DNA from 4 places in the Pseudomaricurvus sp. genome. Region 3 is predicted to be linked to each of the others. Evidence: predicted binding sites of a transcription regulator. Region 3 holds the regulator's gene; each other region holds the start of a gene.
What was found. Region 3 encodes sigma-54, which starts transcription at its own class of promoters, with help from an activator protein. Its sites were predicted from a motif close to TGGCACANNNNTTGCNNT; they were not measured.

Region 1 (8,824 bases), on a different contig from region 3:
TTTATGCTCAAGAAAGGCCAGCCGACGATCAATGTCATCGCTGCGGTAAAAGGGTTTGAGCCGTGCGGCAATTGCCCGTGCCACCATGGCCGGAGTCAGCTCACCCAGATTCGTCAACAGGGTTTCACCGTGCTCATCGTATTCCCCCACCACGCGGGGGCGCTCGTGCACCGGCCAGTTGTACAATTGTCCAGTGAGCTGATCCTCAATCACCGAGCGCTTCTCTTCCACCACCAGAATTTCCGTCAGCCCCTTGGCAAATTCATGTGTGGTTACCGGCTCCAGCGGCCAGGGCATACCCACCTTAAACACCCGCAGCCCGATGGAAGAGGCCATGACTTCATCAATGCCCAGATCATCCAGCGCTTGCAGCACGTCGAGGTAAGCCTTGCCGGATGTAATAACCCCCAGATGCGGATTGGGCGTGTCGTGGGTGATGTAGTTGAGTTTGTTGACTCGGGCAAACTCGCGGGCGGCGTAAATTTTGTACTGATTTAGCCGCGCTTCCTGCTCCAGAGGCTTGTCCGGCCAGCGCGCGTGCAAACCGCCGTCCGGCATCTCGAAGCCGTCCGGGATAACAATATTGATTCTGTCGGGATCAATGTCGGCAGAGATGGCCGAATCCATGTTTTCGGTAATCGCCTTGAGTCCCACCCAGCAACCACTGTAGCGTGACAACTCCCAACCATAGATGCCCAGATCGAGAATTTCCTGCACATTGGAAGGCGCCAGGATTGGGGCCGAGGCCGCCATAAAGGAGTGTTCACATTGGTGGGGAAGTGTGGACGATTTACAGGCGTGATCATCACCCACAACTGCCAGCACACCGCCATAGCGGGAAGTACCGAAGGCATTGGCGTGTTTGAGGACATCCATGGAACGATCCAGCCCGGGGCCTTTGCCGTACCACATACCGAACACGCCATCGTACTTCGCGCCTTCGAACAGGTTGACCTGTTGCGAACCCCAGACCGCGGTCATCGCCAGGTCTTCATTCACACCGGGGTTAAAGACGATATTATGTGGCTCGAGGTAGTTTTTGGCCTTCCATAACGCCTGATCCAGCCCGCCAATCGGAGAGCCACGGTAGCCCGAAATATACCCGGCGGTATTCAAGCCCCGCGCGATGTCCCGCTGGTGCTGCAACATAGGCAAACGCACCAGCGCCTCAATCCCGGTCATATAAGCCCGACCGGAGGTTAACCGGTACTTGTCCTCTAACCCGATCTGGGTCACAGCGGGCTTAGAGCTTGAACTGTTGTCCAATTTCACTTCTGACATACGGTGTTCTCCTGCCAGACTGCAACACACTACCGTGCTTGCGGCTTCGTCTTATTGATTTTATTTAAGAAGGGACTGCTGCGGTTAAGCTGGCTGTTAACCATGAACCAAGCTCGTTCACCATAGACCCAGCCCTATTAACCATAGGCTCAGCTAACCATAGGCTCAGTTAACCATGGCTCAGTTAACCATAGGCTCAGCCCCGTCGACTGACCAGTCAGATCCCATACACAAGATTCTAATCGAGCCCATGAGGTATTTTTTTGTTTTCTTTCGCGCTTCCGGGTCTATAGTGCATATATATACCCATGAATTAGCCCTAACGAGGTAAATCATGCAGGACAAGATTTCCGGTGCCGATCTCAAGATTCTCAAACTGTTGCAGGAAAATGCCAGTCTCACCGCCGCAGAGTTGGCAGACCGCATCGGACTGTCTCAAAGTCCCTGCTGGCGCAGGGTTAATCGATTGGAGAGTGAAGGCTATATACAAAAGCGTGTGGCATTACTCGATGCTGAAAAGCTGGGTATGGACGTGGTGGTTTTTTGCAGTGTAAAACTGAGTGTGCACGGTCGTCAGTCGCTGGAAGAATTTGAACAAGCGGTTGCCGGTCTTCCGGAGGTCACGGAGTGCTACACCATGACCGGGACCATGGACTACATGCTGAAAATTGTGACAAAAGACATTCGCCACTATGAACAGTTCGTGCGAACGTTTTTAGCCCAAATGCCCGGTATTCAGGAAATACACTCTCACGTGGCGGTCACCGCCATCAAAAATACCACGTCGCTGCCGCTGGATACTCAACTGTAAATTGGCACTCCCCCTGTGCATTTATCAGTTCATTGATCACCCGACACCATCCTCGATGCACCATATTGACGCACCCTTAAAGCACACTCTTCTGGCGTCGAACTTTTCACAAGACACTCCTCAGGATTGAAAGCACAATTTGCGATCAGGAAAAGCTATAAAAAGTGCCACCATGGAGCACCACCAAGCTATCTCTCAATTCCGCTAGCGCAAAGGGCTGCACCACAACAACGCAGAAGAAAATCACGCCGCTTTTTGTCGGCAACAGTTATTACAAATAAATACAAAACATTGCTGCTCTTATAAGTTGGCATAGCCATTGCTCTATCAATTTCAAATCCATCAATACGAGAGCATCCCATGTCTTATCTAGCCCCTGCGGAGTTCGTCACCAAAATGGTTGACGCCGGAGAGTCGAAAGTTTTTATGTCGACTCGTGATACTTTAATCAGAGCGTATATGGCCGGGGCGATTTTAGCGCTTGCGGCTTCCTTCGCAATTTTTGTCACGACCACAACAGGCTCAGCCATTCTGGGTGCGGTTCTCTTCCCTATCGGTTTTTGTATGTTATACCTCATGGGATTTGACCTGCTGACCGGGGTATTTGTGTTGGTACCACTGGCTCTGCTTGATAAACGACCGGGAGTTACGACCAGTAGCTTGCTGCGCAACTGGGGACTGGTGTTCGTTGGAAACTTCGCCGGCGCGCTAACCGTTGCCTTTATGATGGCTTTTATCTTTACCTACGGTTTCAATACTGACCCCGGTGCGATTGGAGAGAAAATTGCCGGCATAGGTGAGTCTCGTACTCTGGGCTATGCAGAATATGGTGTGGCCGGTTGGTTCACTATCTTCATCCGTGGCATGTTGTGTAACTGGATGGTTTCTATGGGTGTGGTTGGCGCAATGATCTCCACGTCTGTTAGCGGCAAGGTAATCGCCATGTGGATGCCTATCATGCTGTTCTTTGCCATGGGTTTTGAGCACTCCGTAGTTAACATGTTCCTGTTCCCATCAGGCATCATCATGGGTGCTGACTTTTCTGTGATGGATTACCTGATCTGGAATGAGATCCCAACCGTTCTTGGCAACCTGGTCGGCGGACTGGCTTTTACCGGTCTGACTCTCTATAGCACTCACGTCAGAACTGCTCCTAAACGCGCTTACTGATATTTTAGTTCATTGAATGAATGACGGGCCTCATCTGGCCCGTCATTTTCCTTCGCACTCCCATTCATTGATTACATCTTTCCTGATGACTTATACGAGGTAATCCCAATGACACGCAACGAAGTAACAGAACTGATCATTCTTCAAAAGCTGAAAAAACAACTCACCTGGCCGGAACTGGCCAGCGCCATAGGCAAAAGCAAAGAGTGGACAACCGCCGCACTGCTGGGACAAATGACGCTGGATGCCGATCAAGCCAAAGTGATTGGTGAAAAACTGGAGCTGCCGGAAGACGCCATCACTCAACTGCAAGTGGTTCCCTATAAAGGCTCACTGCCAACGGCAGTACCCACCGACCCACTGATCTATCGTTTCTACGAGCTGATCAGCGTTTACGGAACAACCTTTAAAGCACTGATACACGAAGAGTTTGGCGATGGCATCATGAGCGCGATCGATTTCGATATGGACTTGCAACGCCAGGAAGACGCGAAAGGTGATCGGGTTAAAATTACCATGAGTGGTAAGTTTCTGCCGTACAAGAGTTATTAAAACAATCTTGCTCCTAACATCTTTTCAAAAAGATCACGCTAGCCTACTCTAACCGTTGACAAAAAGTGACAGGGATAATGCAATGTCCGACTCGCTGAAGGTGACGGTAGGTCAACACTCAGACAAAGGGCGCAAGGCAGAAAATCAGGACTGCCTTGGCGTCCGTTTGCCTCAAAATTCACAGCGGGACTTTAAAGGCATCGCAGTCGCCATGGCCGACGGCATTAGCAGCAGTAATGTCAGCCGCATTGCCAGTGAAACGGCGATTAAAAATTTTCTCGATGATTATTACTGCACGTCCGACGCCTGGTCGGTTAAGAAGTCAGCCAGCAAAGTACTGGATGCAACCAACGCCTGGCTCTACTCACAGACTCAAAACAGCCCCTACCGCTACGACAAGGATAAGGGCTATGTTTGTACACTGAGCGCTCTGATTATCAAATCCAACACCGCGCACGTTTTCCACGCCGGCGACACGCGTGTATACCGTTTTAATGACAGCGGATTGGAACAATTAACCGCAGATCATCGCTTATGGATCAGCGAAGATAAAAGTTATTTGAGTCGTGCTCTGGGCGTCGAATCGCAATGTGAGTTTGATTATAAATCTGTCTCGGTTCAAGCGAATGATGTTTTTATACTAGCAACTGACGGTGTCTATGAATTCCTGGAACCTCAGCAGCTGATTGAAGCCATCAGACACGAAAGCGATCTGAATACTGCGGCCAAATCACTGGTCGATCAGGCCCATCAAAACGGCAGCGATGACAATCTTAGCCTGCAACTGGTTCGGGTTGATGCCTTACCGTCAAGAAAGATCACAGAATTCAAAAACCAGATCGAGACCTTGCCTTTTCCACCGCAACTGGAGGCCGGCCAGGAATTCGACGGCTACACCATTGTTCGACAGATGCACGCCAGCAGTCGCAGCCATGTGTATCTGGCTCGGGATAATGACACCAACACCCAGGTCGTCATCAAAACGCCCTCAATCGATTTGCGCGGTGATCCCGAATACCTGGAACGTTTCCTCACTGAAGAATGGATTGCCCGGCGCATCAACAACAACCATGTATTGAAAGCTGGACGCAAAGACCGAGGCCGACATTTTCTCTACACGGTAACCGAATACATTCAGGGACAAACTCTCGCACAATGGCTGAGGGACAACCCCACACCCGACGTCGAAACGGTACGCGGCATTATTGAACAGGTCGCCAAAGGACTGATGGCGTTTCACCGTATGGATATGCTGCATCAGGATCTAAAGCCTGACAACATCATCATCGACCAAAACGGTACCGTGAAAATCATTGATTTTGGCTCCACCTATGTTGCCGGACTGGCAGAAAATCTGTCCGACCGCGAACAAAATCATTTACTGGGAACCGCACTTTACACGGCACCCGAGTATTTTTTAGGGGAAGCAGGAACCCCCAAGTCGGAACAGTTCTCTCTCGCCGTCCTCACCTACCACCTGCTGTCGGGTCGCTTTCCCTATGGCAACAAGGTTGCTCAATCACGAACCGTGCGCAGTCAGAGAAATTTGAATTATCAATCCGTACTCGATGTTGATCGGGAGATCCCCGCCTGGATTGACGACACATTAAAAAGAGCACTCCAGCCATTCCCGCACAAGCGTTATGAAGAAATTTCCGAGTTTCTCTACGATCTGCGCCATCCCAATCAGCAGTATTTAAATAAGGCCCGCCCACCGCTGCTCGAACGCAACCCGGTCGCCTTTTGGCAGGGCGTTTCGTTCATGCTTGCGGTGATGGTGGTCGTTTTGCTGATTCGTCATTGATCATTGCTGAGTCGTGATTATCGACACGTCAGACTCATCAAGCACAACGCTCAAGGGATTACCTATAATTACTGAACATCGTCCCAAGCAGTCAGGAACGGTGCAATCAAAAGGAAAAGGATAAAACCAATAGCGACGACAACTGCCAGAGCCTGAAACGGATGTCGAAGACAGCGCTGCATCAGGGATTCCGGGGGATTTTCCAACGCCTCCTGGCGAACAGACTGCAACCGCTGCCGCTGATACTCTTCAATCAGCGCGGTTGCCTCCTCCAACTGACCGGTGTTATCTGCCCGCCAGATCGCAGCAACGGACACTCCCCAGTTTCCAGCGTGCGTTTCGTAAAACTCAATACCCGCCTCTTCAAGCAAGGCTCGCACCTCAAGCGCTTCATCTTCAGGCACACCATTTAGCCTGAACAGCAATTCAGCCATGTTACTCTTACCTTCTCATTATGACCTTTGGGTTATGACTTTAGATGGGATGCGATCGGTTGCCATCAAACTATAAGGTATCTGTCAAACTATAAGGTATCTGTCGTTGGGTATAGCTCAATGCTGCGCTCCCGCCTCAGGGGCGAGGTAGGAGACCGCGCGTCGTAGGACAACAAATCCAGTGTCTGAATGTTCATTTTGAGCGGCATGGTATCAATGGCGCTAGAGAAATCTGTAGCGATGGTCGCCGTCTCAAACCGGTCTCGATACAACCCCAGGGTAATGTGGGGACAGTAGACTTCTGAGCGGAAATCCTCACCATTGGGCAGCAGCAGCTGTCTCAATTCACTCAACGCTCCGTGATCATCCCGCACCTCAAGAAACGGCGCCGATAAAAAGCTGTTAACGCCCCCCACATCCAGAGACCAGAAATCTTCGGGGTGATTGTGCAACGCCACCTTGCTGGCCATGGCTTCGAGATCTTTCACCTGGCGTTCAAGCATATCCGGTGTGTAATCATCATTATGGGCAGTGGTCAGATCCTTCGGCTGCCAGAAACCGCACACCGCCACAGTGATGTGTAGCTGATGATGATAATCCTCGCGTAGATAATAGGCATAGTGCTGTTGTGCTGCCCGCCAACGGCTGGCAATGGCTGCAGAATCGACCGACACAGCCCAGCAGTAGTAGTGCTCACGCCCCTTGTGCCAGTCGGGATATTCTCCCGATCGGGAAGGTAAGGTAAAGCGACCATCAAGAAAGGTCTGATACACCTGAGGATAATAGAAGGACACACCTGCTCCTGAACAAACGTCACACATTCACACCAGAACCAGCCGGCACACAATTGCGCACTATTCCACAGACCACCGGGAAACACAAACAGGGCAAAACGAAGAAGGCCCGCAATGCGGGCCTTCAGAGACGAGATATAGAGAAACAAACCTTCAATGGATACGAATAGAGAAGAACCAGTGTTTGCTTTCCAGCTGTCGTATCAACTCACCTTTTCGTTGACGTAAAGACCGGGAGCCGGAGACAAGGGGGGATTCTGATCGCTCCCCAGGCGACTCGGTGCGAAACGCTGAGAACCCGAGCGCTGCTTTACCCAGTTGCTCCAGTGCTCCCACCAGCTACCGCTATTTTTAGTGGCAGTCTGCAACCACTGTTCAGCATCCGGCTTGTCTTCATTGGAACTCTTGTATTCATTAGTATAGTAGTAAGTGTTGGCGATACCCGGTGGACGCAGCACGCTCTGAATATGGCCACTGTTACTGAGTACAAAGGTGCATTTACCATCGACCAGATCCGGTGCTTCAAAGCATTTCTTCCAGGGCATCAGATAGTCTTCATCGCCACCCACACAGTAAAAGTCCATGGTGAGTTTTTTCACGTCAATGGGGTGCCCTTTGACTTCCAACGTATTCGGGTTAGCAAACGCATCCTTGAGGAAAATATCAAGAAAGTCACTGTGCAGACCTGCTGGCAGACGCGTAGAATCATTATCCCAGTAGAGCACATCCATCGCCGGAGGCTCTTTACCCAACAGATAATTATTGATCCAGAAGTTCCACACCAGGTCCGTAGGTCGTAACCAGGCAAAGATGTGGGACAAAGACTTGCCGTCCATGAATCCGTTGACCTTGGATATTTTGCGACTCATTTCCACCGCTTCCCGCGAGGCAAAAAGTCCTAGCTGAAAGCTATCGTCCGCTTGCAGCGCCGTGACAAACATGGAGTGTGAGTGCACCAATGGCTTATTGGCCGCTTGCAAGTATCCCAACAATGCCATGGAGGTCAGGCCGCCCGCACAGGCACTGGCCAGATTGATCTGATCACTGCCGGTCACTTCGCACATGACCTCAATGGCAGACTCCAGCTCTGAAACATAACGGTCCAGATTCCATTCGGCATTGTGCTTCGAAGGGTTGCGCCAGCTAATGATAAATGGCTGAACCCCCTGTGACTGCAAGTACTTAACAATGCTGTTCTTAGGCGTCAGATCAAACACATAAAACTTGTTCAGCTGTGGCGGCACAATCAAAACCGGACGCTCACTGACAACCTGTCCCTCTTCCATTTGGTACTGGATTAATTCCAGGACTTCGCTGCGATAAACAACGGCTCCGGGAGAAATGCCCAGATCTTCACCCACGGTGTAAGAATCTGCCAGTACTTGAGTCGGCATACCGTGATTGTGTTGAATGTCATCAACCAGATGCTTCAGCCCTGAAACCACACTCTTGCCACCCGTCTGATAGGCGCGTTTAACCGCAACCGGGTTTAACGGTGAATTGGTGGGTGCCAGCATGGCGCTGAGTTGTTCATATAAGAATCGGCTACGACGACGATCCGCGTCATCCATATCCAGATCTTCCACCCAGCCAGACACTTCTTTGTCCCATGCCAGGTAGGTTTGCATTACCGAGCGATACAGAAAGTTATCTCTCCATACCGCATCACGAAAACGTTTATCCTTTCGCTCAGGCTCGATAGAGGACCGTGCCTGCACGATATTCAATAATTCTTTGGCAAAATTTGTATAGTGCTCGGCAAATACATCCGGCTGCTTAATCGCCTGCAGAAAAAACCGAGACGTCGATTCCAACAACCCTTTTCCTTTAAAAGGACCGACCTCCTGATCATTGGGGATACGACTGTAACGCAGGTACTTCTCCGGAACATTGGCGTGAAGTTGCACACCGGAATCAAGAGCGTCAGATCCCGCGATGTCGTCTTTCGCTATGTAATCTTCTACTGCGGTTTCAATTA
Region 2 (5,995 bases), on a different contig from region 3:
AGAGTTTTACGACGATTCCTATTTCGGCCACGGGCTTTACCACCGATGTTTTTTGGCAAATAGCCACCAGCGGCAGCTGGATGTTCAGTCGAGCATTGCTGATTGCTCTGCCGGTTTTAACCTCTCTGCTGGTTGTGAATCTGGCGTTTGGTGTGATGAGTCGTGCGGCGCCCCAAATGAATGTGTTTGCTGTCGGCTTTCCGCTCACTCTAGTACTGGGGTTGATTATCATCTGGTACAGCATGCCCAGTTTTCTTCCCAACTATCAACGGTTTATGGAAGAGGGGTTCAACGTGCTCTATAACATCTTGAGGATTCCCTGATGGCCGGTGATGACAGCAGTCAGGAAAAAACAGAAGAGCCAACGCCAAAACGATTGGAAAAAGCCCGTGAGGACGGGCAGGTTCCGCGATCCCGTGAGTTAACCACTTCGGCCATCCTGATCATCGGGACTATTGGGTTGTTTGTCTGGGCACCGTTCATGTCCCAGCGCCTGATGGATATCTTGCGTTACAACTTTACCTTGGAGCGCGAAGTTGCCTTTGATACGGAATTGATGTTTTCGCATCTGGGAAGCTCTTTTGCTGACGCGCTCATGTTTTTGTTGCCTTTATTCTCAGTGTTAGCGATCGCGGCGATTATCGGACCACTTGCTTTAGGGGGATGGTTGTGGAATCCCAAGGGTTTGGCGCCCAAGGGAAATCGCATGAACCCGGCCGAGGGCCTGAAGCGAATGTTTGGAGTGAAAGGGCTGGTAGAACTGGTCAAATCTTTGGCGAAGGTTCTGGTTATCCTCGGGTTTGCCATTATTCTGTTGCTGTCTATGGAACAGGATATGCTGGAGCTTTCCAATCAGGCCGTCATTCCCGCAATTATGGATGCGATGTTCATGTCGGGCTGGGCTGCCATTATTTTGTCGGCAGTGACTATTCTGATTGTTCTGGTCGATGTGCCATTCCAGATATGGGATAACGCCAGAAAACTCAAGATGTCCTTGCAGGATATCAAGGATGAAATGAAAGACTCCGAAGGTAAGCCCGAGGTGAAAGGGCGGATCCGCCAGTTGCAGCGGGAGATGGCGAATAACCGTCAGTTGGCGGAGGTGCCGGAGGCCGATGTGGTCATCACAAACCCAACTCACTTTGCCATTGCGGTCAAATACGATCCCGAAAAGATGGAAACCCCGATCGTGATTGCGAAAGGCGCAGATTTCTTCGCGCTCAAGATTCGGGAGGTGGCTAAAGCCAATGATGTCCAGATTATGGAGTCTCCGGTATTGGCTCGGGCTATCTATCATACGACAGAGGTAGAACAGGAGATTCCGGCAGGGCTGTATATGGCAGTCGCTCAGGTGCTGGCTTATGTCTTTCAGCTGCGTAACTACCGCAAAGGGCAGGCCGAGAGACCCGATTTTCCCCGTAATATCGATGTTCCCAAAGACATGCAATTTGACCCCTGATGGTTTTCCGTTCAGGGGCTTTCTGTTCAGGGTGTTCCTGCGAGTAACTTCTCGCTAAGGGCTTCCAGCTAGTAACTTCCTGCTAAGGGCTTCGTGCAAGGGGTCCTAATCAGGGCTAGGCTCTCTTTTAAAACTCCCAGTCATTTTTGTCCTCAGGCTTAATTGTTTCTGGCTAATACAGTTTTTTTGTGAAGCGGTTCAAATAGGTACGCTTCTTGCGATGTGTTTACAAAAATACACGCAACGTCAAGAAACCGTTTTCTATGGCCTCACAACAATTCACAGAGTTCCGTCAATTTGCTCGTGGTATCGATCGCAAAACGGCGTTCAATCATGTTCTCAGCGTAGGACAGGGCAACCTGGGCATTCCTATTTTGCTGCTGATGTTGTTGGGCATGATGACATTGCCGCTGCCGCCTTTCCTGTTGGACATGTTTTTCTCGTTCAACATTGCCTTGTCCATTGTTGTGTTGCTGGTTGGTATCTATAGCCTGAGACCTTTGGACTTTGCTGCGTTCCCCACCATTCTGCTAGTGGCAACCCTGTTGCGGTTGGCGTTGAACGTAGCGTCAACCCGAGTTGTGTTGCTTGAAGGCCACGAGGGGGGAGATGCGGCAGGTAAGGTGATTCAAGCGTTTGGTGAGGTAGTCATCGGCGGTAACTACGCGGTGGGTATTATCATCTTCATCATTTTGATGATCATCAACTTTGTCGTAGTGACCAAGGGTGCTGGACGAATTTCGGAAGTGAGTGCACGTTTTACCCTTGATGCCATGCCCGGTAAACAGATGGCCATTGATGCGGATCTGAACGCCGGACTCATCGATCAGGACGAAGCCCGTACCCGCCGTGAAGACGTGGCCTCAGAAGCCGATTTTTATGGGGCGATGGACGGTGCCAGTAAGTTCGTCCGTGGTGATGCCATGGCGGGCATTCTGATTTTGGTTCTCAATATCTTTGGTGGATTGATTGTCGGCATGGTTCAGCACGACCTGGAGTTTCAGGATGCGCTGGAGAAGTACATCTTACTGACTATCGGTGATGGTCTCGTCGCTCAGATTCCTTCTCTGCTGCTTTCCACAGCAGCAGCCATTATGGTGACGCGTGTTAACAGCTCAGAAGACATGCGTAATCAAGTCATGCGTCAGATGTTTGATTCGCCCAAGGCTCTGGGTGTCGCCTCTATCGTGCTGTTTATCATGGGTGCTATCCCAGGTATGCCGCACGTCTCTTTCCTCGGTCTAGCACTACTGGCTGCCGGTCTGGCGCTGTATCTGTATTACAAGAAGCATCAGGCAGAGGTTGCTGCGTCTGAAGGAAAACCCAATCTGCCTACCGTGAAATCGGCGGCGGCTGGTGGGCAGGTCCCTGCACCGGTCTCTCAGCAGGGCGGCGCAGTCACTCTCGATAATAACTCTGGCCAGGCAGAATCTGCGGACATTGGCTGGGATGATGTTCAACCGGTTGATGTGGTCGGGCTGGAAGTGGGCTATCGCCTGATTCCGATGGTGGATAAAAACCAGGGGGGAGAGCTGCTGGGACGAATCAAAGGAGTCCGCAAGAAGCTCTCTCAGGATGTTGGTTTTCTGGTTCCGTCTGTACACATCCGGGACAACCTGGATCTCCTGCCCAACGGTTATCGCATCAGCCTGATGGGTGTCACGCTGGGTGAGGCGGAAGTCTATCCGGAAAAAGAGCTGGCGATTAACCCCGGTCAGGTCTTTGGTCAGATTGACGGTATCAATACGACGGATCCGGCTTTCGGTCTGGAAGCTGTCTGGATCGATCCTGATAAGAAAGATAAAGCGCAAACACTCGGCTACACGGTAGTGGATCCCAGTACTGTGATCGCGACTCAGATTAATCATATCCTGCAAAAACACAGCTACGAATTGCTGGGGCATGAAGAGGTTCAGAAGTTACTGGATAAGCTCGAGGAAACGTCTCCGAAGTTGGTCGAGCAGCTGGTACCGGGAGCCGTCAATCTTAATGTTCTGCTTAAGGTCTTGCAGGGATTGCTACATGAGCGGGTATCCATCCGGGACATGAGAACCATAGCCGAAGCTTTGGCGTCAGCGGGTGGAGCGAGTCAAGATCCCGACGCTTTGATTTCTGTGGCCCGGGTCGCACTTTCCCGACAAATCGTCCAATCCATAGTAGGACAGGAGCCTGAGGTGCCTGTTATCACTTTGGAAGCAGGTCTGGAACAGTTATTGCTACAGTCCATTCAGCAGTCACAAAAAACTGGCGGTGGCGGAGCCTTCATTGAACCGCAGCTGGCCGAAAAGCTTCAGCGTTCACTGATTGATGTAGCGCAAAAGCAGGAAATGAAAGGTAAGTCCGTTGTATTGCTGGTAGCTGCACCGATACGAAATATGATGGCGAAATTTGTTCGCTTCAGTATGCCCGACATGTCGGTACTGGCGTACACAGAAATACCGGATAACAAACAAATAACGATTGAAGCCTCTGTTGGAGTCGATCAGTAATTAACCGTTGACCACACGTCAGCTGTGAGCCACGAAAGGCAAACTCTTCGCAAGAAACCGCGATCGAGTGATGGAGAAAACTTATGTCAGTTAAACGTTTTGTTGCTAGCGACATGCGCCGGGCATTAGAACTGGTTCGTCAGGAGATGGGTCCTGAAGCCATTATATTGTCCAGCAAAAGAGTCAAGCAGGGCGTCGAAATATTGACCAGCGCGCCGTCTCAGACGGAAAACAGCGCATCGGTGTCTCCAATTAATAGCCACTTGCCTAACAACAGTCATTTATCCAGAACTGAGTCTGTTCAGCAGAGCGATGTTCCCATGGGAAGTGACGGTGCCTGGCATGACCAGCTGGCAATGGACGAAGTGGTAAACAGCCACGATGCGTTGCGTAACAGTCAGCCGGCTCCAGAGCCCTCACTGGTGGCGCCTGAGTATCAATCGCGTCAGTTTACTCCGAATACTACAACACCCGCTTTCCGCGGCAGCGCTTCCGGAAAAACGCCTGCAGAGCTAGCAGAAGAGATTGAGCAGGCGCGTATCAAAATGATGGCGGCTAAGAAGCAGCAGGAACAGGATGAAATGCCAATTGGCATGTCGGGCGCTCGTCAGAGTGCACCTGCTGCCGAGAATATGTCGTATGCCCAGAGCGTTTCTCATGAGCAGGCGCGTTCCCGTTATGAGGATCACTCTGGCTATGATGATCGTCCAGGTTATGGCGAGCGTTCTGCTTACGACAACCGCTCTCGTTATGACTCAGCAGAAGCTGATCGTTATCGCTCAGACCGCGCTCATGCAGATTCTTACCGCGGCGACTCTTACAACGAAACCATGCATCAACAAGATCAACAGAGACAGTTGCAGTCTCTGCAGTCTGAGCTGGCCGATATGCGTCTTTTGCTGGAAGAGCAACTGACGCGCATGGCCAATACGCCACAAATGGCTTCACCGTTGCATTCTGGATTGATGCGTCGCCTTAAACATATGGGACTGAGTGATCGTCCGGCCGAAGCGGTGGTTAAACGTATTAAAAAGCACAGCACCATTCAGGAAGCGTGGGCCGATACTCTGGCGACCTTATCCCGTTACCTGCCTGCTAACGCCAGTGATCAGGTGATGAACGGCGGTGTATTTGCCTTTGTTGGACCTACTGGTGTTGGAAAAACCACGACGATCGCCAAGCTCGCGGCACGTTATGTGCTGGAGCATGGTGCAGAGAATGTCGCGCTGATTACCACCGATACCTATCGTATCGCCGCACACGATCAGTTGCGTTCGCTAGGCCGGATTCTCAACGTTCAGGTGAAAGTTGTGGAAGACCACAACGATCTTCCGGCGGTATTGAGAAGCCTCAAAGGCTGTCCGCTGGTACTGATTGACACGGCAGGTTTCCGTTTGGGCGATGCTCAGTTGAAAGAGCAGTTGCAAGCGTTAGACGTGATACCCGAAGTTCAGAAATTTTTGGTGATGGCCTGTAATTCCCAGTTGCAAATGATGAAGGCGACGATTCACGCTCACCAGAATGCGAAGTTGCAGGGGTGTGTGCTGACCAAGCTGGATGAAAGCAGCAGCCTGGGTGAAGCCATGAGTGTTCTGCTGGAGCACAAACTGGCGGTTCATTACACCACCAATGGCCAAGAAATTCCTCAGGATATTGAAGTGGCTAAAGGACACAAACTGGTTTCCAAAGCGGTTGCGCTGATGAAAACCGGTATGGGAAGCCAGGCACCGGCACAAGAAGCCGGTGGGTCTTTTGATGCTTATTAACTATGAGACGGATAATTCCTGAGACGGCCAGTTTTTAAATGGCTAGTCATCAGATGGATAGTTCTGAGATGGATAATCCTGAAATGGATAAGCGAGACTGAATAGCTGGTGTCCTGATGTGACCCAGTATTTACCCTGAAATTGATTAAGCTTTCGGGCTACAACGAGAGCACATTTTGCTAGGAGAATGGACTTAGATGAGTTCCTCACGACCGGTACAAGTAATTGCTGTAACAGGCGGTAAGGGTGGCGTTGGGAAAAGTAATATTTCCCTAAACCTG
Region 3 (8,824 bases):
GTGGTGAGGTTTCTGTAGCATCGGGTGAAATTCCGGTGCGGATTCAGGCGAGTTCAGACTTGTCCGGGGCAAGCATTGATCTGCCGGCCCCTTACGGCAAAGCCGTCTCGGAAAAACGTTCTCTCAAGCTAGACATTCCTGTTGCCCGCAATCACACCAGCTATAGGGTCAACTACGATAATCTGGTCTCGGTGAATATTCAGACGGCCAAAGATCAGCCTGTGGAGGGCCTCATCGCTTTGGGGCAGCCCAGTCAATTACATGTCAATGATGGTCTCTGGCTGGATGGGGCGATCGATCGTCTGGATGCGGAGCAGTGGTGGCCTGTGGTTCAGCGTTATCAGACTTTTGCAGAGCAGTTTTCCTCTGGCGTTGGGGCTGGGGAATTGTCGGCGGGAGAGGCGTCGACGGTACAGGTATCGACGGTTCAGACTGTAGCCAGTTCTAATTTAAACCTTCAGTTATTTATTGAGGAATTCAGTTGGGGTGAGGTCGAGCTGAAAGCCGTTCAGGTCGGGGGAGGGCAACGCAAGCAGGGTTGGCGCATCCGGCTGGATGATGATCGGGTCAAAGGTGCTTTTTTCCTGGCAGATGATGGCAGGCCGCTGAATGTCGAGCTGGATTATATCCGTTGGCCAGCGCTTGAATCAGGCAGTGCAGAGGGTGCGGATCCAGCCGCTGAAGAAAACGGCTTCAGTCAGAAGTTGAGTTCGGTACAGCCTCAGGATATTCCCGCTGTGGATTTCTCAGTAGGGGAGCTCTCTCTGGGCGATAAACACTATGGTCGCTGGAGTTTTCAGGCGCGACCCGATCAGTCAGGCCTGGTGATCTCTAATTTGCTGGGCAGTGTCAATGGTGTTCATGTGTCGGCCAGAGAGCCAAAGTCTGATAGCACTAATCAAAAAGAACAGACAAACCAAAACAGCAACACTGCGCAAGAGCAAGGTGCTTCTCTTATTTGGAGAAAAGGTCGAGGCAAAGAGCGCACGCGATTTTATGGCAAGTTGTCGGGTGGTAATCTGGCGAATATCTCGGACGCCTGGGAGCTTCCCAGAATGATGGACAGCAAGTCCGTGGAGCTGGATGTTAACTTGTTGTGGCCTGGCAATCCGGCTGAGGTTTCCGTGGCGGATCTGCAGGGCAAAATGAAGGTGAGTGTACAGGATGGCCGTTTTTATCGTTCAACCGGCCAGGCCAGTAACGCCTTGTTACGATTGGTGGGGTTGTTTAATTTCGACAGCTGGATTCGCCGTTTGCAGTTGGACTTTTCGGATGTATTTAAAGGCGGAACCCCCTTTGAGAGTGTGGCTGGCGAGATCCAGTTTGAGAAAGGTATCGTGTACCTGACTCAGCCTATGGAGGTGAGAAATACGTCGTCCGTGTTGAAAATGGGAGGTAAGATCAACTTGCCTGAAGAAACCCTGGATACCTCCTTGGTGGCGACGCTTCCCGTGGGAGGTAATGCCACCCTGATCGCGGCGTTTGCAGGCGGCCTGCCTGCCGCCGCCGGGGTGTATGCAATCAGTAAAATTTTCAAGAAGCAGATGGAGCGGGTCGCCAGCGTCAGTTATAGCATCAAAGGGTCGTGGAGTGATCCGGCCATTGAGTTTGATAAGCTGTTTGACAACAAGGCGGCTCAACAAGCCGCCGATGACAGTCGTGAAGCCGCCAGTGAAGGCAAAAAAAGAAGACGTAAAGCGAACGAACGGTGAGTGAGGTTCGGTCCGGCTGGGCTCAGGCTTCGATGATATCGCGAATGTAGCGGAACAATTTACGGGCTGAGGTTGGTGCTTTCTGTTGGCTCTGCTCTTTTTGGCTGTTGCGAATCAATTGACGCAGGTATTGCACCTCGCAGTGTGGGTACTCTGCCACAAACGTTTGCAGTGCTTCATTGCCGTCTTCCAGTAAGCGATCTCGCCTATGTTCGGTTTGGTGCTGAATTTTGGTGTGTTCCTGACCAATTGAGATTACCCGCTCGTAGGCGGTTTTAATCTCTTCAATATTTTCGGCTTTGCGCATCAATTTGCCAATAAATTGCAGCTGGCGTCTGCGCCCCTCGCGGTGCTTCATGCCCCGTGCCTGGTGTATGGCATCGGCCAGTTCGCCTTCAATGGGAATGCGGGCAATGAATTTATCGCTGAGTTCAACAATCTTTGTTCCCAAATCCTGCAGAGCGGCCATTTCCTTCTTAATGTCAGTTTTTGAAGGAATGTACTCTTCTTCATCGTCGCGGTCGGGAAAATCGTCAAATTGAGACATCGGGAATATCCGTTGAAAAATGTGTTAGGTCTAAAAACGTGTTGAGTTTAAAAACGTATTAAGCGTAAAAATAGGTGGCCAGACCAAGGAAGGCAAAGAAGCCCACGACGTCGGTCACGGTGGTCAGCGCCACGCTGCCAGCCAGCGCCGGGTCAATATTCATGCTGCGCAAGGTGATGGGCAGCAGTGCACCCGCGACCGAGGCGGTAATCAGGTTGATGACCATGGCTGCGGCGATGATCGCGGCGATGGTCATATCGTCAAACCACAAACCGGCTATCACAGCCATAAGCCCCGCCCAGAGCAGTCCGTTCAGCAAGCCGACGAAAAACTCTCGCGAGAGCAGCCAATTAATATTGTTGCGGCCAATTTTGCCCAGTGCCATCCCTCGGATCATAACGGTCAGAGTTTGGCTGCCAGCTACGCCGCCCATGCTGGCGACAATGGGCATCAGCACGGCCAGTGCCACCACCTTGTCGATGGTATCCTGAAAAATATTGATCACGGCCGAGGCAATAATCGCGGTGAGCAGGTTGATACCCAGCCAGATGGCGCGTCTTGGCGCGGTTCTGGAGACGGGGGCAAAGGTATCTTCTTCTTCATCCAGACCGGCCATCCCCATAAAGGAGTGGTCAGCGCCTTCGCGGATCACGTCGACCACGTCATCAATGGTGATTCGCCCGACGACAATGCCGTTGTCATCGATCACCGGCGCCGAAACCCAGTTGTGGCGTTCAAACAGACTGGCTACCTCGTTCTCGGGCATGTGCGCCGGAATGGGCTCAAAGTCGGTACGCATCAACTCCCGCACGGTACTGGTGGGCGATGAAGTCAACAGGCGCGACAGCGGCAGCAGGCCAACGTACTGCCCTTTACTGTTCACTACGATCAGGCTGTCGGTGGAGTCCGGAAGTTCGTCGTGGCGGCGCAGATAGCGAAACACGACGTCCAGTGTCACCCTGGGGCGAACGGTCACCGTATCGGTATCCATCAGGCCGCCGGCGGTGTCCTCGTCGTAGGAGAGCACCTGCTCTACCCGCTGGCGATCCTGAGCGTCCATCGCGGCGAGTACTTCCTGAATCACGCGGTCTGGCAGGCGTTGCAGAACATCGGCCAAATCGTCCGTGTCCATGCCTTCGGTGATGGCGACTACCTCTTCGGTGCCCATCCCGCGCAGGAATTGAGCCTGTACTTCTTCCGAGAGTTCCTGCAGAACTTCACCTTCCAGATCGCTATCGACCAGGCGCCAAAGCACGCGGCGGGATGGGGGCGGGGAAGATTCCAGCAGGTGAGCTATTTCGACCGGTTGCAGGCCGTTGAGCATGCGCCGTACCTGTTGAAAGGTACCGCTTTCCAATGCCTCATTGATTTCACCGAGTTGTGCCTGAGTTAATGCGAGCAATTCATCGGTGTTTTGAGACATAGGCGTTCACACGTATCCGTATTGAGTGAGGTTAACGGCGTGTATTCTAATGGGGCTTGGCGGCATAAGCCAGTGGAAGGCCAGACTTACGCCGTTTCGTCGAGGTCTGGTTGGCTGAGTTGTAGTTGCTTATTCGTCTTCGTCAAAGCGATTGTTGATGAGTTCGATGATGGCTTGCATGGCCTCTTGCTGATCCTGCCCCTCGGCTTGCAAGGTGATTTCGGTGCCCTGATTCGCGGCAAGTAACATCAGTGACATGACGCTCTTGGCATCGACGAGTTTTCCGTTCAGGCCCACTTTGATCTGGCTGGAATAGCGGGAGGCTGTGCTGGCAAATAAGGCCGCTGCGCGGGCATGGAGCCCCAATTTATTAATGATGGTGACGGTATCAGTCAGCATAATGTTCTCTATGGATTATGTTTTTTGTAATTGTTCCAGTTCCCGGTGCCTCAGTTGCGTGTTGGGGTGCTCATTTTTGAAGGCCTCATAGAGGCGCTCGCACAAATACACTGAGCGGTGGTGCCCGCCCGTGCAGCCAATGGCGACGGTAAAGTAGCTGCGATTGCTGTCGCTGAAGCGAGGTAGCCAGCGCTGCAGGTAGCTGGCGATGTCATTGTACATATCGTTGACATCGTCCTCGGCCTCAAGAAACTCAACGACTTCCTTATCCTTGCCGCTGAAGCTGCGCAAATGAGGTTTCCAGTAAGGGTTTGGCAGGCAGCGTACGTCAAACACCTGATCAACATCCACCGGAATGCCGCGCTTGAAGCCAAAGGACTGAAATAACAGCGCCATCCCGGGACCTGTATTACCGACAATGCGCTGTTTCACCAGGTCTCGTAACTGATGCAGGCTAAGGCCGCTGGTGTCGATGGTCAGATCGGCAGAGTTGGCGATGGGCTCGAGAAATTTTCTCTCAAGAGCGATTGCCTGTTTGAGATCGGTTGTCTGTCCGCTGAGAGGGTGCTTGCGTCGGGTTTCGCTGAAACGCTGAATCAAAATGGGGCTGCGGGCATCCAGAAACAGAATTTCGCACTGCAAGCCGGGAATCTTGGCTTGCGACAAAAACTCGGGAAACTCCTGAAGATCCTGCCAGGTGTTGCGTGCGTCAATACTGACGGCAAATGACTGGCTCTGGGGATGCTGATCCAACTGTCGAACCAGCGATGGCAGTAAAGAGGCAGGCAAGTTATCAATACAGGTAAAACCGACATCCTCAAGCACGTGCAAGGCTGTGCTTTTCCCCGAGCCGGAGCGGCCGCTAATTACAACTAAACGCATGGGATTTTCTGCCTCGTCGACTATCAATATTTCAGGGTGCTCGTTTTATCCGGGTGCTTTCTTATTGGGGCGTTATGGCCTCATCAGGACGCACGGCCTTTGAAGGAGGAGTATCAATTGATACAACACCACGAGCAATACTCTAAAGGTACCTTACTTTGGGTAGATTACAAAACCGCGTCCCTGCGCCATCAGAGGGGCGCGCTGGCGTCTTGTTCGGTGGCTGCCAGGTAGAGGCTTTGGGTGTCGCTGGCGTCGCGAAGATTCTGCAAATAGTCGGGATGGTGCAGTTGTTCGGCAATCGCGGCCAGAGTTTTCAGATGTTCGTCGTGAGCCTCCTCGGGAACAATCAGGGCAAACAGGATGTCCACGGGTTGGCCGTCGATGGATTCATAGTCGATGGGGCTTTGTAACTGAATCAAAGCACCAACGGTGTTGGCGCAATTGTTGATGCGGCAGTGAGGAATAGCAATGCCACCGCCCAGACCGGTTGTGCCAAGCCGCTCCCGAGAGATCAGACTGGTGAAGATCTCATCGGCGTTAAGAGTCGGCTGGTCTTCGGCAATCAGTTGGGAGATGACTTGCAGAGCGCGTTTTTTGCTGCTGGCCTCAACACCGCAGTAGGTGCGATGTTGAGACAAAAATGATCTTACTTCCATAAATTAGCGGTGATGATTTCGCATCTTTTCTTTGTGTTTAATGAGTTGGCGGTCGAGCTTGTCGGCCAACATGTCGATGGCGGCGTAGAGGTCTTCGGACTCGCTGTCTGCGAAGAAGTCTTTGCCGCTCACGTGCACTGAGGCTTCTGCCTTTTGGCGTAGTTTATCAACAGATAGTATGACGTTGGTACTGGTAATTCGGTCGTGGTGTCTTTCGAGGCGATCTAGTTTGGTGTTGACGTAGTTTTTAATGGCAGTTGTCAGTTCAACATGGTGTCCACTGATGTTGATTTGCATGCGTTGCTCCTCTTGTCGTGAAACGTCGGTATTGAATCGCTTGTCATACAGCTTTGGCTACTAGCACCAGCTGTGTTGGTGCTGTCGAGGCCCTGACAGGCAGGACTTTAACCTTTATCCCGAGTGGGCGACCAGTACCGGCTGCAGCGGACTTGTGTTGCGGTCAACAGCTGCTCAGACCAATCGCTTACGCTCGTTGGACGCGGGTATTCCTAAAGACTCCCGATACTTGGCGATGGTGCGTCTGGCCACCTTAATGCCCTGTTCGGCGAGTAATGTGGTGATTTTGCTATCACTTAACGGTTTTTGGGGGCTCTCAGCCGCCACCAGTTTTTTGATGATGGCACGGATTGCTGTGGATGAGCATTCGCCGCCTGAGTCAGTACTCACATGGCTTGAGAAGAAGTATTTCAGCTCAAAGATGCCCTGAGGCGTGTGCATGTACTTTTGAGTGGTGACCCGGGAAATGGTGGACTCGTGCATGCCGACAATTTCGGCCACGTCGTGCAGAACCAGCGGTTTCATGGCCTCGGCGCCATAATCGAGAAAGCCGCGCTGTTTTTCGACGATACAGGTAGAGACTTTCAGCAGGGTCTCGTTGCGGCTTTGCAAGCTCTTGAGGAACCAGCGGGCTTCCTGCAAGTTGTCGCGTAAGAAGGAGTTGTCACTGCTGGTGTCCGCCCGCTTGACCATTGAGGCGTAGGTATCATTGATACGCAATTTGGGTGCGATGTCGGGATTCAGATTCACAGTCCAGCGGTCATCCTGTTTGGTCACAAATACATCGGGTACTACGTACTCGGTCTCGCCACTGTAGATGCTGTCCCCTGGACGTGGATTCAGGCTCTGAATCAAAATGATGGCATCTCGCAGCTGGGCTTCCTTGAGTTTGGTTTTTCTCATCAGCTGCTTGTAATCGCGGCTGCCCAGCAACAATAAGTGGTCTTTGACTATGAGTTTAGCATCTTCCCGGCAGGGTGTAGTTTTTGGCAGTTGATTCAGCTGGATTAGCAGGCATTCGCTCAAATCCTGACTGGCGACCCCGGGAGGGTCAAACTGTTGCAGTCTGTGCAACACCGCAAAGACTTCGTCCAGTTCGAGCTCTTCCAGCTCGTCTACCAGGCTTTCATGGATTTCTTCGGCGTTCATGCTGAGCATGCCGGTGTCTTCAATAGCGTCAATAAACGCCATCGCTATGACTTGGTCCCGATCGGACATGGGGGTCAGGTTGAGCTGCCACATCAGGTGCTGATGCAGGGATTCGTCGCTGCCGCGCCGGCTTTCGTAATCGTTGTCCTCGCTGTCGGGTGCTGACAAGCCGCTGCCGGAAGGGCCTGACTGGTATACATCGTCCCAGCTGGTGTCTACCGGCAGGTCTTCCGGAATAGCGTCTCCCCAGTCGCCCTCGGGACTGTCATCGCTGTTTCTGTCGACGCCACTTTGCTCTTCCTGGGCGCTGGCGGTGGGTTCTGGTTCGCTGTCGGAATCTTTGGTGCTGCTCTGTTCGGGCTGATCTTTGGGGGTGTTGATGCTCTCGTCGGGAGTGTCCGAACCGGCATTGTCGTCTTCGCCGACTTCCAGCATGGGGTTGGAGTCGAGCGCCTCCTGGATTTCGGCCTGAAGGTCGAGCGTCGACAGCTGCAGCAGGCGGATGGCTTGCTGCAGTTGGGGGGTCATGGTGAGTTGTTGACCCAGCTTGAGTTGTAACGACTGTTTCATGTATGGCTACGGCTACTGAGGAATTCTTTCTCTGCTCTGCCGCAATGTCAGCGAGTGTGGAGCTGTGTGATGTGTGCGGCAGAATCCATTCTTGCGACGATCAGACTCGATTGAAATGATCGTGTTGGTGAGCAAGTGTAGCCAGAGTAACCGAGGAGAACAACTTAAACAAGCAAGTTTTATGCCTGTTTCTTGCCTGCTTGGGAGGAAATGCGAATGTTGGGAGCGGGTGGCTGCGTTGTGGTCGATCTTAGTTGGACGCGCTGTCCAAGCTGTTTGCCAGAGGCCACAATTTTGTGTGTGGGGTCACACTTTTAGCCCTGAGAAAACACACTATAAGCTGAATTGGTGCCCGAGGTAAACCTCTCTGACCTGCGTGTTGCCTAGAACGGTTTCCGGCGTGCCTTCGGCAATAATGTGGCCTTCGCTGACGATGTAGGCTTTCTCGCAAATATCGAGGGTTTCGCGAACGTTGTGATCAGTAATCAAAACGCCAATCCCGCGATCTTTCAGGTGCTGAATAATGTGCTTGATGTCGTTGACGGAAATGGGGTCGACGCCAGCAAATGGTTCATCCAGCCGGATGAATTCCGGGTCGGTGGCCAGTGCGCGAGCGATTTCGACCCGGCGACGCTCACCACCGGACAGCGCCATGCCGAGGCTATTCTGGATATGGCTGATGTGAAACTCTCGCAACAACTGATCGAGTTTGTCCTGGCGCTGTTTGCGGTTCAGGTCCTTGCGGGTTTCCAGAATACTGAGAATGTTGTCGTTGACCGTCAGCTTGCGGAATACGGAGGCTTCCTGTGGCAGGTAGCCGATGCCCGCTCGTGCCCGTCCGTGCATGGAAAGGTGCGTCAGGTTCTTTTGATCAATAGTGACCTTGCCCTGATCGGCATCCACCAGCCCGGCAATCATGTAAAAGCAAGTGGTCTTGCCCGCCCCGTTGGGACCCAGCAGGCCGACAATCTGGCCACTGCTGACCGACAGGGAAACGTCGATAACGACACGGCGGCTTTTGTAGCTCTTGGCGAGGTTCAGGGCGTTGAGTGTGGGCATGGCGTTGGTCTTGTCCTTAAATCCGGCGCTGGGCAGTGTGGCGGTGCGGTGGCGCTTTAACTGTTAGGGATTGCGCTCACTTTTGGGAGGAATCGTCATGTGAATGCGGTCTGGGTTGGTGGTGCTT
Region 4 (8,824 bases), on a different contig from region 3:
CTTTTCACTATCGAAACCATCATCGTCGTGTGACTGATGAGACTCCGATGCAGAGGCGCTCATCAACCCAAATGCGAGTGCCGCCGCAGCGAGCAGAGTCGCAAGCAGAGCTTTTGTATACTGCTTATTGCTGAAACTGGGCATAAATATTTCCTGAATTTGATTATTGCGCTTCATGATCAACCTCACTGTCGACATACTGTTTGGTCGTTGTCTTCTGCTCATCATCGTTTGCCAGTGACTGGGCGGTAAGCTGTTCTATCAACGCCTGATTCAGTAACGCAAAAGACGCCGCGTCGATCGTTTCCAGGCGGGCATTCAACAGTTCTTGCTGTGCGGCGATCCAGTCCCGATAGCGATATCGTCCCTGCTCATAAGCCTCACGGGTTTGCTCCATGGCGCGCTCCAGCAGAGGTAGAACCTCTTTTCTCATCTGCCGGGCGGCGACAACACTTTGCTGATGAGTCTGCCACGCCTGAAACAATCGAGAACGTAGCGCCAGCAGGCTCACACGTTTACGCTCACCCACCATGGCTTTCTCTGCCAGAGCGGTTTTAAGCGCGCCTTGTTTGCGTCGACCGGAAAATAGCGGCACAGACAGGCCTGCCGTCAGCGCAGTATCGTTTGTCTCTTCAAACCGTCGCACTCCGATACTCCACTGCATATTCGCTGAAGCCTGACTTCTGGCCAGTTCAACATCGGCATCACGTACACGCTCCTCTCGGGATAAGACTTCAATTGCAGGCGAGGTGAGCGCGCGTTGATACAAGACCTCAAACCCGGACGATGCATCAAAGGTCGAAAGGTCTCCCGATAAACGCTCAAACATCACCCGTTCCGCCCCCCATAAAGTCGCGAGCGTTAGCTTTTGGCTGCGCAGCTGAGCTTCCAGTGCAGCCTGCTTTAAACGAGCCTGCGTCACCGCAGCTTTTGCCCGCAGCCGCTCCGCTTCCGGTGCGGCGCCACGCTGCACACGCAGACCCACCAACTGATGACTGTCGGTTGCCAGGCGAGTGGTGTCTTCTGCTACTTGCAATTTTTCCTGCAATGTCAGCGCAACAATAAAGCTCTGTGTCACCTTGCCCAACAGATTGAGGGATTGTGCCTGACGTTCGGCTTCAGCCAGAACATAGCGGGAGTCCGCCAACGCGAGTCGGGAGTCGCGTTTACCTCCCAACTCAATAACCGAAGACAGAGATACGGTCAGCTCAGCACTGTCCATTCCTGAGTAATTGTCACTGCCCAGTATATTTTCTGCTTCGAAACCCAGCTCCAGAGGCGGAGCCAGATCGGCGGATTGTTGCTGACCATCCAGCGCTTTGAAACGCCACTGAAACATCTGCAATTCGGGATTATTGTTTAAAGATTTCCTGAGCGCCTGCTCAAGAGTTATTGAACGCTGGATTGCTTCAGTCTGCGCTGCACCCACGAACGGCAGTATCAAAAGCAGACAAGCACACATCCACGCCCCCGGAAGCAGACGTCGCTGCCCGGACCATAAAATGCACATACACGTACCCTGTGTTGGTTAAATCAGACCGTTAAAAATGAATAAACGACAAGAAAACAGCAGGGTTAAACGATGGGGGGACGATAGATAGACGAGAGAGACTTTGACGATGCATCGGTAGGATAAGAGACCAGAATAGCTGTCTCAGGTACTACAGTGACGGCTATAACGAAAGGCAAAACGGCTACGTGGGAACTATGCCCATGACACTGACAGCAGTGGTCACAACTCTCCTGCGCCGCGTCGTTGCCAGACACGTGGTCATCAAATCCAGAGTGAGGTTGATCTACAGAGGTTGAATCAAATGCAAATGCATCCGCGGAAAGAGAGTGGTGACTTTCTTCTGGAATAAAAATATCGCACGCTGCCTCAACGGCAACAAACAGGCACTGCAGAAGCATAAGCGTCAACATGATGCGCCCTGCTCTGAGTCTGTGTGTGCGAGATTTTGTAAACATGTTGATGGCGTCACATGGCGTTTTGAATAATGATTGCCATTACCGTAGCACAACTCTTAACGAAAATTCGTATTTAGGTTTCAGCTTTACAATCCATTGCATTTTACCCTGCGTCAACCTTGGGTTATTCAATCAATCAACCCGTACTGCTCACGCAAGACCTCAACGATCTCGGCCTTGGGGTTATCAGACAATACAATTTTCTGACCCGTCACTTTTTCGGCAATGCCGGTGTAGGTGCGGGAAATGTCCATCAACGCGTCCATAGGCAACTCATTGTCACGCGCCAGAGCTGAGCGCTCGTCCATGCGGTCTTTGTTGAGCAGAATATCCGGGTCTTCAAAGTGATTCAGCAAAAACTGGCGGAAGCCCTCTTTGGAGTTTTCCACGATTTTGCCGTTGCGATAGCTCTCGCCATCCCAGATCCGGGAAGAATCCGGCGTGCCCACTTCGTCCATGTAGATCAGTTTTTCATTGCCCGCTTTATCCGTGACAAAACCAAACTCGAATTTGGTGTCCACAAAGATCTGATCCAGTGCCGCCAGCTCATCACTGATGACGTTGAAACCTTCTTTCAGCAGTTTCTCGTAGGTAGCGATGTCATCGGCGCTGCGGAAGTTAAACGCTTCGAAGTTGTTTTCGATATCCGTGCGGGTAATGTTCACATCGTCCACTTCCGGCACACCGGGAATGCCCTTGAGAATACCCTTAGTGGACGGGGTGATCAGCAGTTCGGCAAGCTTCTGATCTTTTTGCAGATCATCGGGCATTTCGATGCCACAGAATTCACGCTCACCCTTGGAATAGGCACGCCACATGGAACCGGTAATGTACTGGCGGCAGATGGCTTCGATCATCACCGGTTTGGCTTTTTGTACGATCCATACAAACGGGTGGGGAATATCCAGAATGTGGCTGTCTGCCAGCCCCTTTTCCCGGAACAGCTTAAACCAATGATTGGAGATAGCATTCAGCGCCGCGCCCTTGCCGGGTACGCCTCGCACATCACCCTCGCCAGTCCAGATGCAATCAAACGCCGAAATCCGGTCGCTGATCACCATAATGGCCAAAGGCGCATCCGGTGCCACGTCGTAGCCCTTCTCCTCAATCAGGCGGCGACTGTCCGCTTCTGTCAGCCAATACACTGAGCGCACCTTGCCACTGTGCACTGGCTTGTCGGTGCGAATTGGCAGATCATCATTGACCGCCAGTACCGAGTCTTTAAGGGATTTGCCAGCAGAAGCAGCGCTCATGGGGAGGTTCCTGTAGGTTTTGAGGGAAATCAAGGTCTGTAAAAGCCGCATTCTATCAGAAGCCTGCTTTCAGGGAATAGAAAGGAAGAGGCCACCGACCCTGCCACGCCCTTCGACAGGCTCAAGGCGAACGAGCACTGAGCCTGTCGAAGGATCACCCACGGCTGTATCCCATCCGCCAGCCCATGTATAATCTCAGCCCTTTCAATTCGCATATTCAGTGCCGTCGCGCCCTATTTCGCGCTATCGGCCCACAATTCCGGCTTTACTACGAAGACAATTGACGTTATGGATAAAACCTACCAGCCACAGGCTATTGAAACAAACTGGTACGAAACCTGGGAAAAGAACGGCTATTTCAAGCCTTCTGGCGAGGGTGAGCCCTACTGCATCATGATTCCGCCACCCAACGTCACCGGTAGCCTGCACATGGGTCACGGTTTTCAGGAATCCATCATGGACGCCCTGATCCGCTACCACCGCATGAAAGGTCACAACACCCTTTGGCAAGTGGGCACCGACCACGCCGGTATCGCCACCCAGATGGTGGTAGAACGTCAGCTGGACGCTCAGGGCACCAGCCGTCACGAGCTGGGCCGCGACAAGTTCATCGAAAAGGTCTGGGAGTGGAAAGAAGAATCCGGCGGCAACATCACCCAGCAGCTGCGCCGGCTGGGCGCCAGCCCGGACTGGTCCCGCGAGCGCTTCACCATGGACGACGGCTTCTATAACGCGGTTCAGGAAGTCTTTATTCAGCTGTATGAAGACGACCTGATTTACCGCGGCAAGCGTCTGGTGAACTGGGATCCGAAACTGCACACCGCCGTATCCGATCTGGAAGTACTGTCCGAAGAGGAAGATGGCTTCCTGTGGCACTTCCGCTACCCGTTAACTGATGGTTCCGGCCATCTGGTCGTCGCCACCACGCGTCCCGAAACCATGCTGGGCGACTCCGCCGTGGCGGTTCACCCGGATGATGAGCGTTATAAAGACCTGATTGGCAAGACCATTACCCTGCCACTGGTCGACCGCGAAATTCCCATCATCGGCGACGATTACGTCGACATGGAGTTCGGTACCGGCTGTGTAAAAATCACGCCGGCTCACGATTTCAACGATTACGAGATGGGCCAGCGTCACAACCTGCCGCTGAACAACATCTTCAACGACGATGCCGAGATCAACAACACTGCCCCTGAAAAGTACCGGGGAATGGATCGTTTCGACGCCCGCAAACAGATCGTTGAAGATCTGGATGCGCTGGGTCTGCTGGAAAAAATCGACGATCACAAATTGAAAGTGCCCCGCGGCGATCGCACCGGGGTGGTGATTGAGCCCTACCTGACGGATCAGTGGTACGTGAAAACCCAGCCACTGGCGGACGAGGCCATTAAGGCCGTTGAAGGCGGTGACATTCAGTTTGTGCCCAAGCAATACGAGAACATGTACTTCTCCTGGATGCGTGACATTCAGGACTGGTGTATCTCCCGCCAGCTTTGGTGGGGCCACCGTATTCCCGCCTGGTATGACGAAGACGGTAAAGTCTACGTGGGTCGCAGCGAGGAAGAAGTTCGCGAGAAGCACAACATTCCCGCCGAAGCTGTCTTAAAGCAGGACGACGACGTACTGGACACCTGGTTCTCCTCCGGCCTGTGGACCTTCGGCACCCTGGGCTGGCCAGCCCAGACAGACTTCCTCAAGACGTTCCACAGCACCGATGTGCTGGTGACCGGTTTTGACATCATCTTCTTCTGGGTTGCACGGATGATCATGCTGACCCTGCATTTCAAAAAAGAAGTACCGTTCCACACCGTTTATGTACACGGGCTGGTTCGCGACGGTCAAGGCCAGAAGATGTCCAAATCCAAGGGCAACGTGCTGGACCCTATTGATCTGATCGATGGTATTGATCTGGAATCCCTGGTGGCCAAACGCACCGCCGGTATGATGGTGCCGCGCCTGCGAGAGAAGATCGAAAAACAAACCCGCAAGGAGTTTCCGGACGGACTGGCCGCCTACGGCACCGACGCCCTGCGTTACACCTATTACTCACTGGCCTCCACCGGTCGTGACATCAAATTCGATGTAGGTCGTATCGAAGGCTTCCGCAACTTCTGCAACAAGATCTGGAACGCCTCGCGCTATGTTTTGATGAACTGTGAAGTTCAGAACGACGCCGGCGATCGCGTTTCTGCGAAAGATTGTGGGCAAGATGGCTCAGACAACTACGAGCTGTCCGTGGCCGATCGCTGGATCATTGCCAAACTGCAACAGGTCGAAAAAGCCTTTGCCGAAGGTGTCGAAGCCTACCGTTTCGACCTGGCCTCTCAGGCACTGTACGACTTTATCTGGAACGAGTACTGCGCATGGTATCTGGAACTGTCCAAGCCTATCCTCACCAGTGACGATTTCAGCGAAGCACAAAAGATCGGCACCCGCCGCACTATGGTTCGCGCACTGGAAGAAATTCTGCGTCTGGCACACCCACTGATGCCGTTCATCACCGAAGAGATCTGGCAGCGGGTGAAAGACCTTGCTGGTGCAGAAGGTGAAACCATCATGACCGCCGCCCTGCCTCAATGCGATGACAGCCTGATCGACCAGAAGGCCATCGTCGACGTGGAATGGCTGAAAGGCGTCATCGAAGGAGTGCGTAACATTCGCGGCGAAATGAACATTTCACCGGCGAAAAGTGTTCCTTTGTACTTTGCCAACGGTTCAGACAACGATCAACGCTGCCTGAACGACAACCGCCAGTTCCTGATGCGCCTTGCCAGTCTTGAATCCATCACCTGGCTGAATGCCGGTGAAGAAGCCCCCATGTCCGCTACCGGCCTGGTGGGTGATATGGAAATTCTGGTGCCCATGGCCGGTCTGATTGATGTACAGGCGGAAACCGCACGCCTAAACAAAGAAATCGATCGTATCACCAAGGATATTCAACGTGTTGAAGGCAAACTTAATAATCCAAAGTTCGTCGACAAGGCGCCGGCTGAGGTGGTGCAGAAGGAAAAAGACAAGCTGGCTGACATGCAAAGTGCGCTTGCCAAGCTGGCAGAACAGGTGAAAAAAATCGCAGAGCTGTAGTTAAGAATTACAGTCGGCTCTCACTTCTGCAACACCTGTAGCCTTCCCCCAAAGCCCCTGCCTCGCAGGGGCTTTCTTCTTCCCGCCCGAGCACTTCCTCCCAACCATAAATGTATAAGACGCCAAACTTGTGAACACCCAAAACTGGTACATATGTGTCAGTTTATTTTACAAAATAACCATTCCTCCCGCACTTTAAAACTCTAACCAACTGATTTTATTGAATTTAATTATAGTGGCACCCTATTTGCCTGTTGATTAATGCGACTACAAGTTCACATTTTATATGTGACATAAATCACAAATAGGGATGATTACAATGTTTAAAAAACTGGGAGCAATAGGGCTTCTTCTGGGGTCTTTCGCAATGGCTCAGTCAGCCAGTGCCGGACTGATTGTGGACAGCTTCGATGTGGATACGGACGTAAATATCGGTGGTCAATACTCTTACTTTCACGACATTACTGGCTACGGTTTCACACCTGGACTCGACACAGCCTGGTCAGGCTCATTGGCCATTGAGATTTTCGATGATGGATGCGATGTCTTTTTCTGTGCAGATGAATGGTTTCTTGAGATTGCCCTTGTTCAGGTTGAAGAGCTTGACTTCGATTCTGGCGGTATTACGTTCGGCGATTTCGGTAGCGATTTAGAGCTTGAAGCTCTTACCTCACTGAACACGAACGGCCAACTGAATGTGACTATCAGATCGATCAGTGGTGATTTCCATATTGGTCATTCCACCCTATCTGTTGATGTGCCAACCCCAGGCACTGCGGCTTTGCTGGGACTTGGTCTACTGGGTTTAGGGTTAGGTCATCGCCGTAAAAAGACCTGACTGATATTGACTACCCCCTTCCACGCCTGCGCATACAATGGCAGGCTTTTTCCACTGTGTTTACCACCATATTACTCACCAAAGGCTCTACCTTTCGCACTGCACAGTTCGAGCAAACGCTATATCATCCCTTTTCTGTCAACAACACATTGAAAAGGGACTTCCCATGAAAATCATCAACACATGCTTGCTTGGGGTTGGTTTGCTACTGGTGAATGGTTGTAGTGATCAACCAACACCCACTTCAGACTCAACCACTCCATCAACAGCTACAATCAGTTTTCCTCTCGGTAATGAAACCGAACTCACGACTCTCTACAGCTACCCCAACTCTGACAATGGGGAATCTCTGGAAGCCACCATCGAGCATTACCTGAATCAGCGCCTGCAGAGGGATCATATTGCCAATGGCAGTGCCGATGTCACGGTTGAGAAAGACCTCTATAGCGTGACCATGAGGGGAGACGCCACAGTCATCAATGAGTACAAACCTCAAATTATCCAGTTTTTAACCAACGGAGCGCTGGCCGCGAGTGCCGTGACGCAACTGAAAAAAGACAATAAGTGGGATGCAAAGGAGTGGCGTTTCTTTCTGCCGCTGGGTTTGTCGATCGTCAATCAACGCTCGGTACAACTACTTCACTTTCCGCCCGATTACTCGCTGCCGGATCAGGACTATCTCAATTCCAAAACCAGCCAGCGCTGGGAAAAACTGTTGATGCTGAATCAGGTGGCCGCGGACGAAGTCACACTGTATGAAAGCATTCTCGATGTAGCTCCCATTGCAGCTCCGGCCAGTGCTGGCAGCACTTTAAGCGAGACCTACCGCTATTTCGAGCCCTATGTGGTGAGCATGCTGCCACTGCTGCTGGATATCGACGAGGGGAGCAGCAGCGCTCTACCCATCGTGGCTTATGGTGGCCCGGTGAGAAGCTGGGTATCCAGTTACTATAAGCTGAATGACTTTGGTGTGAATACCGTGGCCAGCGTCACCATCCAGGACGGTATCAACGCTCCGATGCTTGGCGCAAACCACCCCAGCTATATCTGGTACGCCAAAGATCAGGGACGGGAAGCCGCCATGAAAGTGATGCAACAGGATTTAATCTCGGCTTGCTGGCAGGCCAGCATGGGTAAGGATGCACAACAAAACCCGAGCAGTGTTCTGAACAGCTGCGACAACTACTGGCAGAGCCAACCCATGACGGTTTGCGTAAACATGGAGATTCAGGCGTTCGATCAATCCGAAACCGAGGCGAAAGCCAGCTGCTCGAAAGACATTCCAGACACGATTAAAGCGGTGTTGCCTGAAGAACAGATACACCCTCTCTCTTTTTGAACATTGAATATTGAACAGACTGGTCATGCCCCGTCATTCTTTGATACGGGGCACTACTGATACTGGAGGGTATATCGGAACCTCCAGACCAAAACGCTGATAAACCGGTTTCAGCAAGCCTTGCCGATCCGCCAACAACAAAATACGGTTGATTGCTTTGGCGGATATGGGGCTTTTTTCCGGAACGAGAAAAGTCCGGTTATATTCTAAATCCGGAGTGTTGAACACCAGTATTTGCTCTGCCGCTTGTGGGTTCTTCTTGAGAAACCACTTTAGTGTGGTATCACTGGTCACGGCAATATCTACCCGTTCTGCCAGCAACATTCTAATACTGATTTC

Region 1: cynS (cyanase) is a predicted target of sigma-54. The motif match lies at 3,298-3,315, and genes of this name have one in related genera.
Region 2: flhA (flagellar biosynthesis protein FlhA) is a predicted target of sigma-54. The motif match lies at 1,664-1,681, and genes of this name have one in related genera.
Region 4: ACTG33_RS14225 (PEP-CTERM sorting domain-containing protein) is a predicted target of sigma-54. The motif match lies at 6,545-6,562, and genes of this name have one in related genera.

The regions. Positions count from the first base shown of each region.
Region 1 covers NZ_CBFIHX010000032.1:14,400-23,223, reverse strand. The annotation lists gene ACTG33_RS06520 (indolepyruvate ferredoxin oxidoreductase family protein) at 1-1,281, opposite strand, end outside; gene ACTG33_RS06515 (Lrp/AsnC family transcriptional regulator) at 1,616-2,092, shown strand; gene ACTG33_RS06510 (formate/nitrite transporter family protein) at 2,453-3,262, shown strand; gene cynS (cyanase) at 3,371-3,814, shown strand; gene ACTG33_RS06500 (protein kinase domain-containing protein) at 3,897-5,618, shown strand; gene ACTG33_RS06495 (DUF6164 family protein) at 5,687-6,052, opposite strand; gene ACTG33_RS06490 (2'-5' RNA ligase family protein) at 6,142-6,846, opposite strand; gene ACTG33_RS06485 (PHA/PHB synthase family protein) at 7,050-8,824, opposite strand, start outside.
Region 2 covers NZ_CBFIHX010000155.1:30-6,024, forward strand. The annotation lists partial or broken gene ACTG33_RS15380 (flagellar biosynthetic protein FliR) at 1-323, shown strand, start outside; gene flhB (flagellar biosynthesis protein FlhB) at 323-1,459, shown strand; gene flhA (flagellar biosynthesis protein FlhA) at 1,843-3,948, shown strand; gene flhF (flagellar biosynthesis protein FlhF) at 4,032-5,714, shown strand; partial or broken gene ACTG33_RS15400 (MinD/ParA family protein) at 5,912-5,995, shown strand, end outside.
Region 3 covers NZ_CBFIHX010000002.1:14,267-23,090, forward strand. The annotation lists gene ACTG33_RS00390 (YhdP family protein) at 1-1,712, shown strand, start outside; gene yjgA (ribosome biogenesis factor YjgA) at 1,735-2,259, opposite strand; gene mgtE (magnesium transporter) at 2,318-3,682, opposite strand; gene ACTG33_RS00405 (HPr family phosphocarrier protein) at 3,812-4,081, opposite strand; gene rapZ (RNase adapter RapZ) at 4,097-4,963, opposite strand; gene ACTG33_RS00415 (PTS sugar transporter subunit IIA) at 5,155-5,604, opposite strand; gene hpf (ribosome hibernation-promoting factor, HPF/YfiA family) at 5,626-5,919, opposite strand; gene ACTG33_RS00425 (RNA polymerase factor sigma-54) at 6,094-7,638, opposite strand; gene lptB (LPS export ABC transporter ATP-binding protein) at 7,972-8,697, opposite strand; gene lptA (lipopolysaccharide transport periplasmic protein LptA) at 8,761-8,824, opposite strand, start outside.
Region 4 covers NZ_CBFIHX010000123.1:1,401-10,224, reverse strand. The annotation lists gene ACTG33_RS14240 (TolC family protein) at 164-1,510, opposite strand; gene ACTG33_RS14235 (phosphoribosylaminoimidazolesuccinocarboxamide synthase) at 2,097-3,221, opposite strand; gene ACTG33_RS14230 (valine--tRNA ligase) at 3,510-6,308, shown strand; gene ACTG33_RS14225 (PEP-CTERM sorting domain-containing protein) at 6,676-7,146, shown strand; gene ACTG33_RS14220 (hypothetical protein) at 7,313-8,485, shown strand; gene ACTG33_RS14215 (hypothetical protein) at 8,519-8,824, opposite strand, start outside.